One region of the Aeromonas sp. FDAARGOS 1414 genome, then DNA from elsewhere that is predicted to be linked to it. Evidence: predicted binding sites of a transcription regulator. Region 1 holds the regulator's gene; each other region holds the start of a gene.

What was found. Region 1 encodes LexA, which represses DNA repair genes until DNA is damaged. Its sites were predicted from a motif close to ANCTGTNTNNNNANACAGNT; they were not measured.
Region 2: I6L44_RS05000 (DUF4250 domain-containing protein) is a predicted target of LexA. The motif match lies at 1,796-1,815, and genes of this name have one in related genera.
Region 3: dinB (DNA polymerase IV) is a predicted target of LexA. The motif match lies at 1,297-1,316, and genes of this name have one in related genera.

Annotation. Positions count from the first base shown of each region.
Region 1 is NZ_CP077210.1:3,523,950-3,527,225, reverse strand. Features, by position in the region: gene plsB (glycerol-3-phosphate 1-O-acyltransferase PlsB) at 1-1,409, opposite strand, end outside; gene lexA (transcriptional repressor LexA) at 1,614-2,237, shown strand; gene I6L44_RS15925 (hypothetical protein) at 2,722-2,937, shown strand; gene I6L44_RS15920 (SCO family protein) at 3,148-3,276, shown strand, end outside.
Region 2 is NZ_CP077210.1:1,114,557-1,117,832, forward strand. Features, by position in the region: gene I6L44_RS04990 (YcgN family cysteine cluster protein) at 439-873, opposite strand; gene I6L44_RS04995 (cell division inhibitor) at 1,284-1,769, opposite strand; gene I6L44_RS05000 (DUF4250 domain-containing protein) at 2,000-2,197, shown strand; gene I6L44_RS05005 (glycogen/starch/alpha-glucan phosphorylase) at 2,573-3,276, shown strand, end outside.
Region 3 is NZ_CP077210.1:2,639,694-2,642,969, reverse strand. Features, by position in the region: gene I6L44_RS11680 (ketopantoate reductase family protein) at 1-271, shown strand, start outside; gene I6L44_RS11675 (DJ-1 family glyoxalase III) at 309-869, shown strand; gene I6L44_RS11670 (hypothetical protein) at 981-1,187, opposite strand; gene dinB (DNA polymerase IV) at 1,319-2,374, shown strand; gene I6L44_RS11660 (methyl-accepting chemotaxis protein) at 2,441-3,276, shown strand, end outside.

The DNA.
Region 1 (3,276 bases):
AAACCACGGCCGTAGTTGCGCAGCTTGCGCAGGATGCCGAGCACCTGCAGGAAGCTCTCTTTCTCCTTGCGGCTCCCTTTGAGCTCGTTGTGGTAGGTGTTCACCTCCATCACGTGCTCGTAGCCCAGATAGACCGGCACCAGAGTCACCGGCCTGTCCAGCCCGCGCATCATTGCCTGCAGGGTCATTGCCAGCATGCCGGTCTTGGGCGGTAGCAGACGGCCGGTACGGGAGCGACCACCTTCGGTGAAGAACTCTACCGAGTAACCCTTGGCAAACAGCAGGTTGAGGTATTCCCGGAATACCGTGCTGTAGAGCGGGTTGCCCTTGAAGGTGCGGCGAATGAAGAAGGCGCCGCCGTGGCGGAAGATGGGGCCCGCCGGCCAGAAGTTGAGGTTGATGCCTGCCGCGATATGGGGTGGCACCATCCCCTGGTGGTAGATGACGTAGGAGAGCAGCAGGTAGTCCATGTGGCTGCGGTGGCAGGGAACGTAGACGATCTCGTGCCCTTCCTGCGCCAGCTGGCGTACCTTCTCGGCGCCATTGACCGACAAACCGCGGTAGAGCTTGTTCCACAGCCAGCCGAGGAAGCTCTCACCCAGGCGGATCAGCCGGTAAGAGAAGTTGGAGGCGATTTCGTCCATGTAGCCATGGGCACGCTTTTGCGCCTTCTCGAGGCTGATCCCCTCGCGCTGGGCCTCCTCTTCAATCGCCTGCTGGATCACCGCGGAGTCGAGCAACTGCTTGAACAGCAGGTTGCGGTTCGGCAGTTTCGGGCCGGTGGCAGCCAGCTGCTGGCGGCTGAAGTGGGTACGGGCCACTCGTGCCAGCTTGTGGGCGATGGCCTCGTCGGTGCCGTGTTTGTCGGCCATGTAGCGCAGGGAGAGGGGCGGCGAGAAGCGCACCAGATTCTCGCGACCCTTGAGGATCACGATAAGCGCCTTCTTCAGCCGGTTCGGCGCCAGGCTGCTGATGATGTTGAGGCCGGAGGCTTCTTCCCCTTCCCGACCCGGAGCGCGGCCCCAGAACAGGGTGACGGGCACCACCTGGATATCCAGCTCGGGATCCTGCTTGTGCAGATCCAGCAGCTGGTGGAACTCCTGCAGGAAGGGGAGCGGTTTGCTGCGTTTGCCAAACAGGGGAGGCGGACGGTCCAGACAGACATAGCGCGGCAGCAGCTGGCCGTTCAGTTCCAGCGGCGTGAAGGGGCCGGGCAGACCGAGATCCTCGCAGCACTGCTGCAGGGTCATCAGGTCGGTGATCGAACTGGTTTTCAGGGCATAGACGATGGGTCTGGCCGGATCCAGATTGAGTTCTGTGATGGGATTTTCCGGCAGGCTCTTGTGATTGACCAAGCCGCTGACCGGCCATTGCAAGATGGCTCTGGAAATCTTCTGTCCTAGGGACATGTGCGTCTGCTCTCCAAAAAAATGCGGCGTGAGCATAGCAAATCGACAGCCCCTTGTCGCCGAGAGGTACGATGAGTCGGCTGCGCAGGATCAAAACAGCAGTAAATGAGGGGTCTGTTGCGACAAATGTCAGCTGCGCCTTGCCTTGGCCACTGCACTGTATATACTGCCAGTGTGCTGTATAAAAAGACAGGTGCCAATTCTATGAAACCCCTTACCCCCCGCCAGGCCGAAGTGCTGGAGCTGATCAAGGTGAACATGAGCGAGACCGGTATGCCGCCGACTCGTGCCGAGATTGCCCAGAAGCTTGGTTTCAAGTCGGCCAATGCGGCCGAAGAACATCTGAAGGCCCTGGCCAAAAAAGGGGTCATCGAGATCATGCCGGGCACGTCCCGCGGCATTCGCCTGTTGCTCGAAGAGGAAGAGGTGCTGGAAGAGAGCGGTCTGCCGCTCATCGGCAAGGTTGCCGCCGGTGAACCTATCCTGGCTCAGGAGCATATCGAGAGCCACTATCAGGTGGATCCCGCCCTGTTCCACCCGCGCGCAGATTTTCTGCTGCGGGTGCAGGGGATGAGCATGAAGAACATCGGTATTCTGGATGGCGATCTGCTGGCGGTGCACAAGACCCAGGAGGTGCGCAACGGTCAGGTGGTGGTCGCCCGTCTCGATGAGGATGTCACCGTCAAGCGCTTCCAGCGCAAGGGCAGTCAGGTATGGCTGCTGCCGGAAAATGAAGAGCTCTCCCCCATCGAGGTGGATCTTTCCTGCCAGCAGCTCACCATCGAAGGACTGGCTGTCGGGGTGATCCGCAACGCCGACTGGATGTAATTATCCCCGCCAACTGCGTTTGTCACACGGCCTCCTTCGGGAGGCCGTGCTGTTTCTGGCGCACTTTCCCTGTCATATCAAACAGATCATCGGCTGCGGCATTTTTGTCCTGTGCGACCGGCTACCAATCATCCATTTCAGATATATGCTCAGATCAGTGCCCTGTCGCTGAGACAGGGCTTGGCACCTCCCTCTGACCATCACAATGTGTCGGTACGGGAGGGCCGGTAACAACGAGAATCGGGCAGTGCACCTTCACGGGATATGAAGGGGGAGTGGGGAGATCCCGAGCCTTGTCGGGCAAAGGGGACCACTCGTAATGGTTGCAGATAGTCGTGACGGGCCTGTTCCCAGTTCAGGCCGACGAAGCAACATGACCTGTCGGTCAAGGAGGACTGGTATGGCATCAAGATCGCCATGGGATTCAGAGGCTGGGGTTGCGCCAGCGGAATCGTCAATCACCCGTTTTGTCAAAGGTAGCCGGATGACCTGGTTTTACGGTCTCTGGCTGCACCATCGTGGTTCGCACTGGACGCTCTGGCTGGGATGCCCGAAAGAGAAGGTGGTGCGTCTGGTGCTGCTGTTCAAACGGGGTCACGGTGATCGCCAGGGGGAAGAGGGCTGGCTGGCCCCCGTGATTCCCATCGGCGTGCGGGCCATCGGCAAGATGTTGCAGCAGGGGCGTAACGCTCGCCCCTGAGCAGAAGAGACCAACAAATCCATCCATAACCGGCCCCCGAGGGGGCCGGTTTTTTTATGGCCGCAACTGGCGATTAATTATGCCAAATGGTCGACTCCTGACAGGGCGTTGCACAAGGTTGAACCACCTTGGCGGCTCGCTGGGGTACAATGCCCCCCTCTTGTCCGGTCACTGCTGGCCATCTGCCTCGAACTGAAAGGGTCTCTTGTTATGATGAAGCTCCGCTATCCCCTGCTCTTTCTGCTGCTGACTGCCTGTCTGATCCTGGTGTTCTACGCCACGCAGCCAGAGCAGCCGGAACAGGCCGACTACTATCCAGCGGGGCGGGACATCAATGAT
Region 2 (3,276 bases), 2.1 Mb from region 1:
ACAACAGTTGTCATGGGGTATTTGATCAGGGCTATGGCGCAGGCGTTCATCAGGATTGAACTTGGCACAGCCTGTATTGCGATAACGTGTTATTCACGCTCTAAGGGAATAGGACGGTTGCTTTGCCTGCCATTGCATCAGTGTTGCTATGGCTTGTGGAACAGGCTTATCAGGATACAGGGTGAAGAGAGACGCCATCGTGTGTATAAAGCAATACCCGTAAGCCTGTGACTATGGAGTCATTCTCTGCCTCTGCCTCTGCCTCTGCCTCTGCCTCTGCCTCTGCCTCTGCCTCTGCCTCTCTCTCTCAATGCGCAGTTGGGAGGGGGTCTGGTTTAGCCAGCCAGATATGTGTGAAGCTACAAACCCTGCTTGCGGAAACAACAAGGGCTGCACATTGTACAGCCCTTGCCTCTGGAGAATAGCGGGTTGAGCGTGTCAGCTGGCCCAGGTGATGATGTGATCGATCCATTCACCCGCCTGATCCTCATGAATGACTTTGCCACGGACGGATTGACCAGCCTGATGCATCGCGGAACGACTGCCGGTCAGCAGAGGATGCCACTCTGGAAGAGCGTCACCTTCAGACAGCAGGCGATATGCGCAGGTTGAGGGGAGCCAGTCATATTCGGCGATCTTGTCATGGGTGATCTGCAGACAGTCAGGCTCTTTTTTGAAACGATTGGCGTAATCAGAGCACTGACAGGTCTTGGTGTTAAGCAAATTGCAGGCGACATTGGTGAAAACCAGTTCGTCGGTATCTTCATCGATCAGCTTGTTGAGGCAGCATTTTCCGCAACCATCGCAGAGGGATTCCCATTCGGATTCAGTCATCTGCTGCAGACTCTTGGTCTGCCAAAAGGGGGCTTGCATCATACCGCTCACTTATTACACCTGATAAAACGCGTGGTTATACCCCTTGTTACCCGGTATTTCAAGGAGAGGGTCACTCCGGGGAGAAAATTGTCGTGATCAGCTCAAATGAATGCAATGACTTTCAGCCTCATCATATTGCTCAAACGGGTTCGCTGGTGGGCAGGAAGTCCCGCAGGTTTGAATACTTGGGCTGCATGATAGTTCAGTTCAGGTTTTATTTTCTGCTTCTTTATCCGTTACATCTTTTGATGTTTGTCTGCTTGCAGCAAGCAGGGTCAAATGATCTCCGATGCCTACCGTCAGGCTGTTGCACGCTTGTCTTTCAAATAAAGCCGCTGGTCACATATTGTTTGCGCCCTTGTCACTGCGACCCGCGGGAGAGCCTACGTAGGCGTTCGTTTTTTGTCTTAATGATTGAGATAGATATCTTGCTCTGCATAGGCCAGCAGAGGTGTGCCGAGGTTAGTCCGTTTCGCGCCAAAGAAGCGGGTGAGTACGCCAGATTGCTGTCCCAGTCGCTGTAGCTTGACGTGATCCAGCTCGATCTGCTCGGGTAGCCAGGTAAATACGGCGGCGCAGTGACCATTGCCCAGACTGCGCTCCAGGGTTTGCTGCCAGTTCTTGATTTTGGGGCTATGTACCACCAGCACTCTCTTGGGATCGATACCTCGCTCTTCCAGACGGCTGACTGTGGGGCGTCCCGGCGGGGCGATCAACAAGATCCAGCCGGTATGAGCCTCCCCAAGCTTTGTCAGCTCGCTCAGAAACTGATCATCAGACTGGATAGTCACACCATAATGAGCCAACTCCGCTTTGCAGGCGGTTCTGGTTGGCCAGGGCTTGCTCATGACACGATTCATCGCAAAGGGCTGTGGGTGCAGGGGCTGGTTCATATATGGGGTTCCTGTATGAATATCCAAGCTGTATGTGCATACAGTAGTTCTATCCTGTGGCAGTGACAAGGTGTTTTTGCTGAATAATGTGATGGCGTTGGCATGTGTCGTTAGTAACATTATGTTTTTAAAGACTATTTAATATAAAACAGACTGGGTGTTTTTCGTACTATGGACAAACCTTGCGTAACCGCCCATGGTTATACAGGTCATTTACAGGAGGTGCCGCCATGGACATCAGTACCTTGCAACGTCTTGATGCCAACATCTTGCTGGGCATCATCAATGAGAAGCTAAGGCTTGAGTGTGACGGGTTGGAGGAGTTGCTGGCCTATTACGATATGAGTGAAGAGCAGTTGGCAGGGCGTCTGGATCAGATTGGGTACCATTACGACCCATTGAGCAATCAGTTCAAAGCACATCTTTAAGGGTGCAATGATTGCTTCATATTTATACGGTAATTTTTCAGGCACATTGAAATCGGTTTCAATGTGCCGTCTTGCTGCCTATTTTCAGGGATTTTCAAGGCTTGGCAATCTCTGAAAACCTATTCATGCCAGAATATTTTTATTTCTTCATTAAGTTTATGATAATAAAGGGAATGTTTGTTTTTGTACGATCAATTAAAGGAAAGGGTTTTCAAGCTTTTCAGGCTGTTTTTATCGGTTAAAGTGTGACTTGCGTTAACTTTTAATTCTGCCGCTTTAGTTAGTATTCTCACGCCGGTACATATTTTGAGATAACAACAGCGCCGGTCCCGCAAGCGGGATAACAATTTTATTTGTAACGAAGGAATATGGTTTATGGCTACCAAGAAGAAGACAGACCAGGATCTCCAACTGGATAAAGATCAGCTCAAGGCGAGTATCGTGCGTCACCTGCGTTCTACCTTGGGAACAAGCGAACAGAAAGCCTCTCCCGAAGCGTGGTGGAAAGCCACTGCTGCGGCTGTCAATGAACAGGTGTACGAGCGCCTGACCCGCACTCAGCAGACTCATTTCAAGAAAGATACTCGTGCGATTCACTATCTCTCTGCTGAATTCCTGATGGGGCGTCTGACCTCCAACAACCTGCATAACCTCTCTCTTTACAAGATTTGTGAAGAGGCGCTGAGCGAACTCGGTCTGGATCTGACCGACCTGTGTGAACAAGAGCCTGATATGGCGCTCGGCAATGGTGGCCTGGGTCGTCTGGCTGCCTGCTTCATCGACTCGCTGGCAACCCTGAACTACCCGGCTGTGGGCTACGGTATCCACTACGAACACGGTCTGTTCCGTCAGGAGATCCAGGATGGCCGCCAGATTGAGCGTCCGGACTCCTGGCGTGAATATGGCAACCCTTGGGAGATCTGCCGTCCGGAGTCGGTACAGGAAGTCCCCCTCTATGGCTATGTCGAGACCGTGTTTGGTGACAATGGCGGCCTGAAGAAGGTTTGGCACGCGGGTCGCAAGATCAAAGGGGTGCCTTGGGATATCCCGGTCGTCGGTTTTGGCGGCAGCACCGTCAA
Region 3 (3,276 bases), 880 kb from region 1:
CCTGCAGCAGATCTGCGTGGAGGTGGCGGATGTGATGTGCGCCGAAGGAGTTGCAACAACGGCAGAGGAGTTGCTGCGTCGGGTGATGACAGTGGTGGAACTGACCGCTGACAATTACTCCTCCATGCATAAGGATATGGAGCTGGGACGCGAGACCGAGATTGAGGCCATCACCGGCTTCCTGCTGGCCAAGGCTGCCCGGCATGGCATTGCCGTACCGGTCAATCAGGGTCTCTATCAGGCGATTAAAGAGAAGAGTCAGGCCGTCTGATCTTTTACATGGCAGAGCAAGCTGCAAGGAGGCGAACGTGAGTGTACTGGTGCTGGTGGCCCCCGGGTCGGAAGAGATAGAGACGGTCGCGATTGTCGATACCCTGGTGCGCGCCAGCATCGAGGTGGTGCTGGCCTCTTGTTGCCCGCATGGTGAGCGTCAGATCAAGGCATCTCGTGGGGTGCAGCTGGTGGCTGATTGTCATATCGACGAGCTGACCCGTCGGGACTTTGAAGCCATCGTGGTACCCGGTGGTTTGCCCGGCAGCGAAGTGATCCGCGATACCCCGCTGGCCATCGAACGGCTCAAAGAGCAGGCCGCTCTTGGTCGCTGGCGCGCAGCCATCTGCGCCGCCCCCGTGGTGGTGTTGCAACATCACGCTCTGCTGGATGGTGCCATCGTCACCTGTCATCCCGGCTTTCAGTCCCGACTACCGACATCGCAACTGTCACATGAGCGGGTCGTCAGGGATGAGGCTCATCGCCTTATCACCAGCCAGGGGCCGGGCAGTGCCATCGAGTTTGCGCTTGAACTGGTTCGGGTGCTGCGTGGGGATGATGTGGCTACCGCCGTGGCTGGCCCTATGGTGCTGCCTTGAGCGCACTCTGTTGCTGAATCAAACTAGCCATGCTTTGAAAACCGGGCCCCGGTCATCTTGATCGGGGCCCGCTTGTTGTCTGCCGTTGTTGGCCACATCATATTGCCAAGCTTAGTAGTCGTATTGTGAACACTGTTTCTTGCTGTATTCCTCACGCCAGCGTGCCAGCTCTTCCTGAGTGCCCAGCGTGTCTCCTTTCTTGATGGCCTGTTCCAGTATCTCAATCCGGTCGTACAACCAGCGGCACTCCGCCGTCGGGTTGTTCTTGCCGATGCCGGTCAGCGGCAGCAAACAGAGTCCCAGCCAAAGATATTTCATCCCGAACGCTCCTTGTCATTGTGGTGGTTAAGGTCTCTTTAGAGTCTACCATTTTAGCCGTAACGAGAGAGATAGAGCTGTGGTTATCCTTGGGGTAAGATGATGCCATGTCTGTTTATTTATACAGTGGTATGCGCAAGATCATCCATATCGACATGGACTGCTTTTTTGCCGCGGTGGAGATGCGGGACAACCCCGCATTGCGGGAAGTTCCGCTTGCCATCGGTGGGTCCTCCGAGCTGCGCGGTGTCATCTCGACCTGCAACTATGTGGCGCGCCGGTTCGGGGTGCGCTCCGCCATGCCGAGCGCGCTGGCGAAAAAACTCTGCCCACCGCTGGTACTCATCCCGGGGCGAATGGCGGTGTACAAGGATATCTCCCGTCAGCTCAGGGCCATTTTCCTGCGCTATACCGATCAGGTTGAACCGCTGTCGCTGGATGAGGCTTACCTCGATGTGACCCATAGTCGCTGTTGTGGTGGCAGCGCCACCCTGATGGCGCAAGATATCCGGCAAGCCATCGTCACCGAACTGGGATTGACCGCTTCGGCCGGGGTCGCCCCCAACAAGTTTCTCGCCAAGCTCGCCTCGGAGCAGCGCAAGCCTGATGGTCTGTTTGTCATTCGTCCCGACGAAGTGGCCGAATTTGTCTGTCAGCTGCCACTCGGCAAACTGCCCGGGGTGGGGCGCAAGACTGCCGAGCGGCTGGAGGCTCAGGGGCTCTACACCTGTGAGGATGCGCGGGCTTTGTCGGCACAAGAGCTGTGCAGCCGTTTTGGCAAGCTGGGGGAGGTGCTGACGACCCGGATCTGGGGGCTGGATGAACAGCCGGTGCAGGCGCACCGGATCCGCAAAACCATCGGGGTGGAGACCACCCTGGCAAGCGATCTCTGTGACGAAGAGGCCTGTCTGAAGGTATTGCAGCAACTGCTGCCTGAGCTGGAACGGCGATTTCAGCTGGCGTGTCCTGCCGAGCAGGTGATGGGGCAGGGGATTAAACTCAAGTTTGCCGACTTCCATCAGACTACCGTCTATCGCAGCCAAGGGGGCTATCAGGCCGCATTGTTCACACCACTGCTCAAGGAAGGGCTGCTGCGGGCACAAGGGCGTTCGATACGTCTGCTGGGACTGGTAGTCGGGCTACCGAAGGAGGGAGAAGTAAACCAACTCTCGCTGGATTTGCTATGAGATGGTTAAGTTTTTGTTTATAAAGTCGATAATCTACCTGTATCTGCATGAAGTAGGAATATTGGCATGAATGCTCTTTCTGTCCAGGGACGGATTACCCTGATCGCCGGTTGCTGTCTGCTGGTCACGGCCGCTGCGCTGGTCACCTCCTCTATTTATAACGCGAGCAAGATGCAGTCCCAGGTGCGGCAAGCCACCATGCATGAGGCACAGCTGTCAGCCGAAAACAGGATGAAAGCGATGGGGTCAGAGCAGGCCGCCAAGGTGACCAGCTATCTTGATGAAGCCTATTTTCGTGCCAGTCTGCTGGCCGAGAGCGTGCTGTTCCAGCGCAAGAATGCGGCCGACAACTTCGTTCATTCGGAGGCGCTGCGCGGGGCTATCAATCAGCAATTGCACGATGCGGCAGCCTCATCGACCAACCTGCTCGGCGTCTATGCGGTGTTCGAGCCTGACCAGCTGGATGGGGAAGACAGCAACTATCAGGGCTCAACGGCGCTGGGTTCCAACGACAAGGGGCGTTTTTCCAGTTACTGGGCCTATGACAACGGCAAGATAGAGCCGGAAGTGCAGAATGAGGATGTACTGGCCGATGAGAGCCCGACCGAGGCTGGTGGCATCGAAAACGAGTGGTATCGCTGCAGCATTCGCACCCGTGCCCTTTGCCTGCTGGAGCCCTATCTGGACGATGTGGGCGATAAACAGATATTGATGACCTCGGTGACGGTCCCGCTACTGGAGCAGGAGACCTTGCTGGGGATGGTCGGGGTCGATATCTCGCTGGCCACTTTGCAGAGTCTGGTCAGTACCATGGACAAGGAGCTCTATGACGGCAAGGGCAGAATCTTGCTGGTCAGTCACGAGGGGCGCGTGGCGGGAGCCGATGAGTTCGATGTGACCAT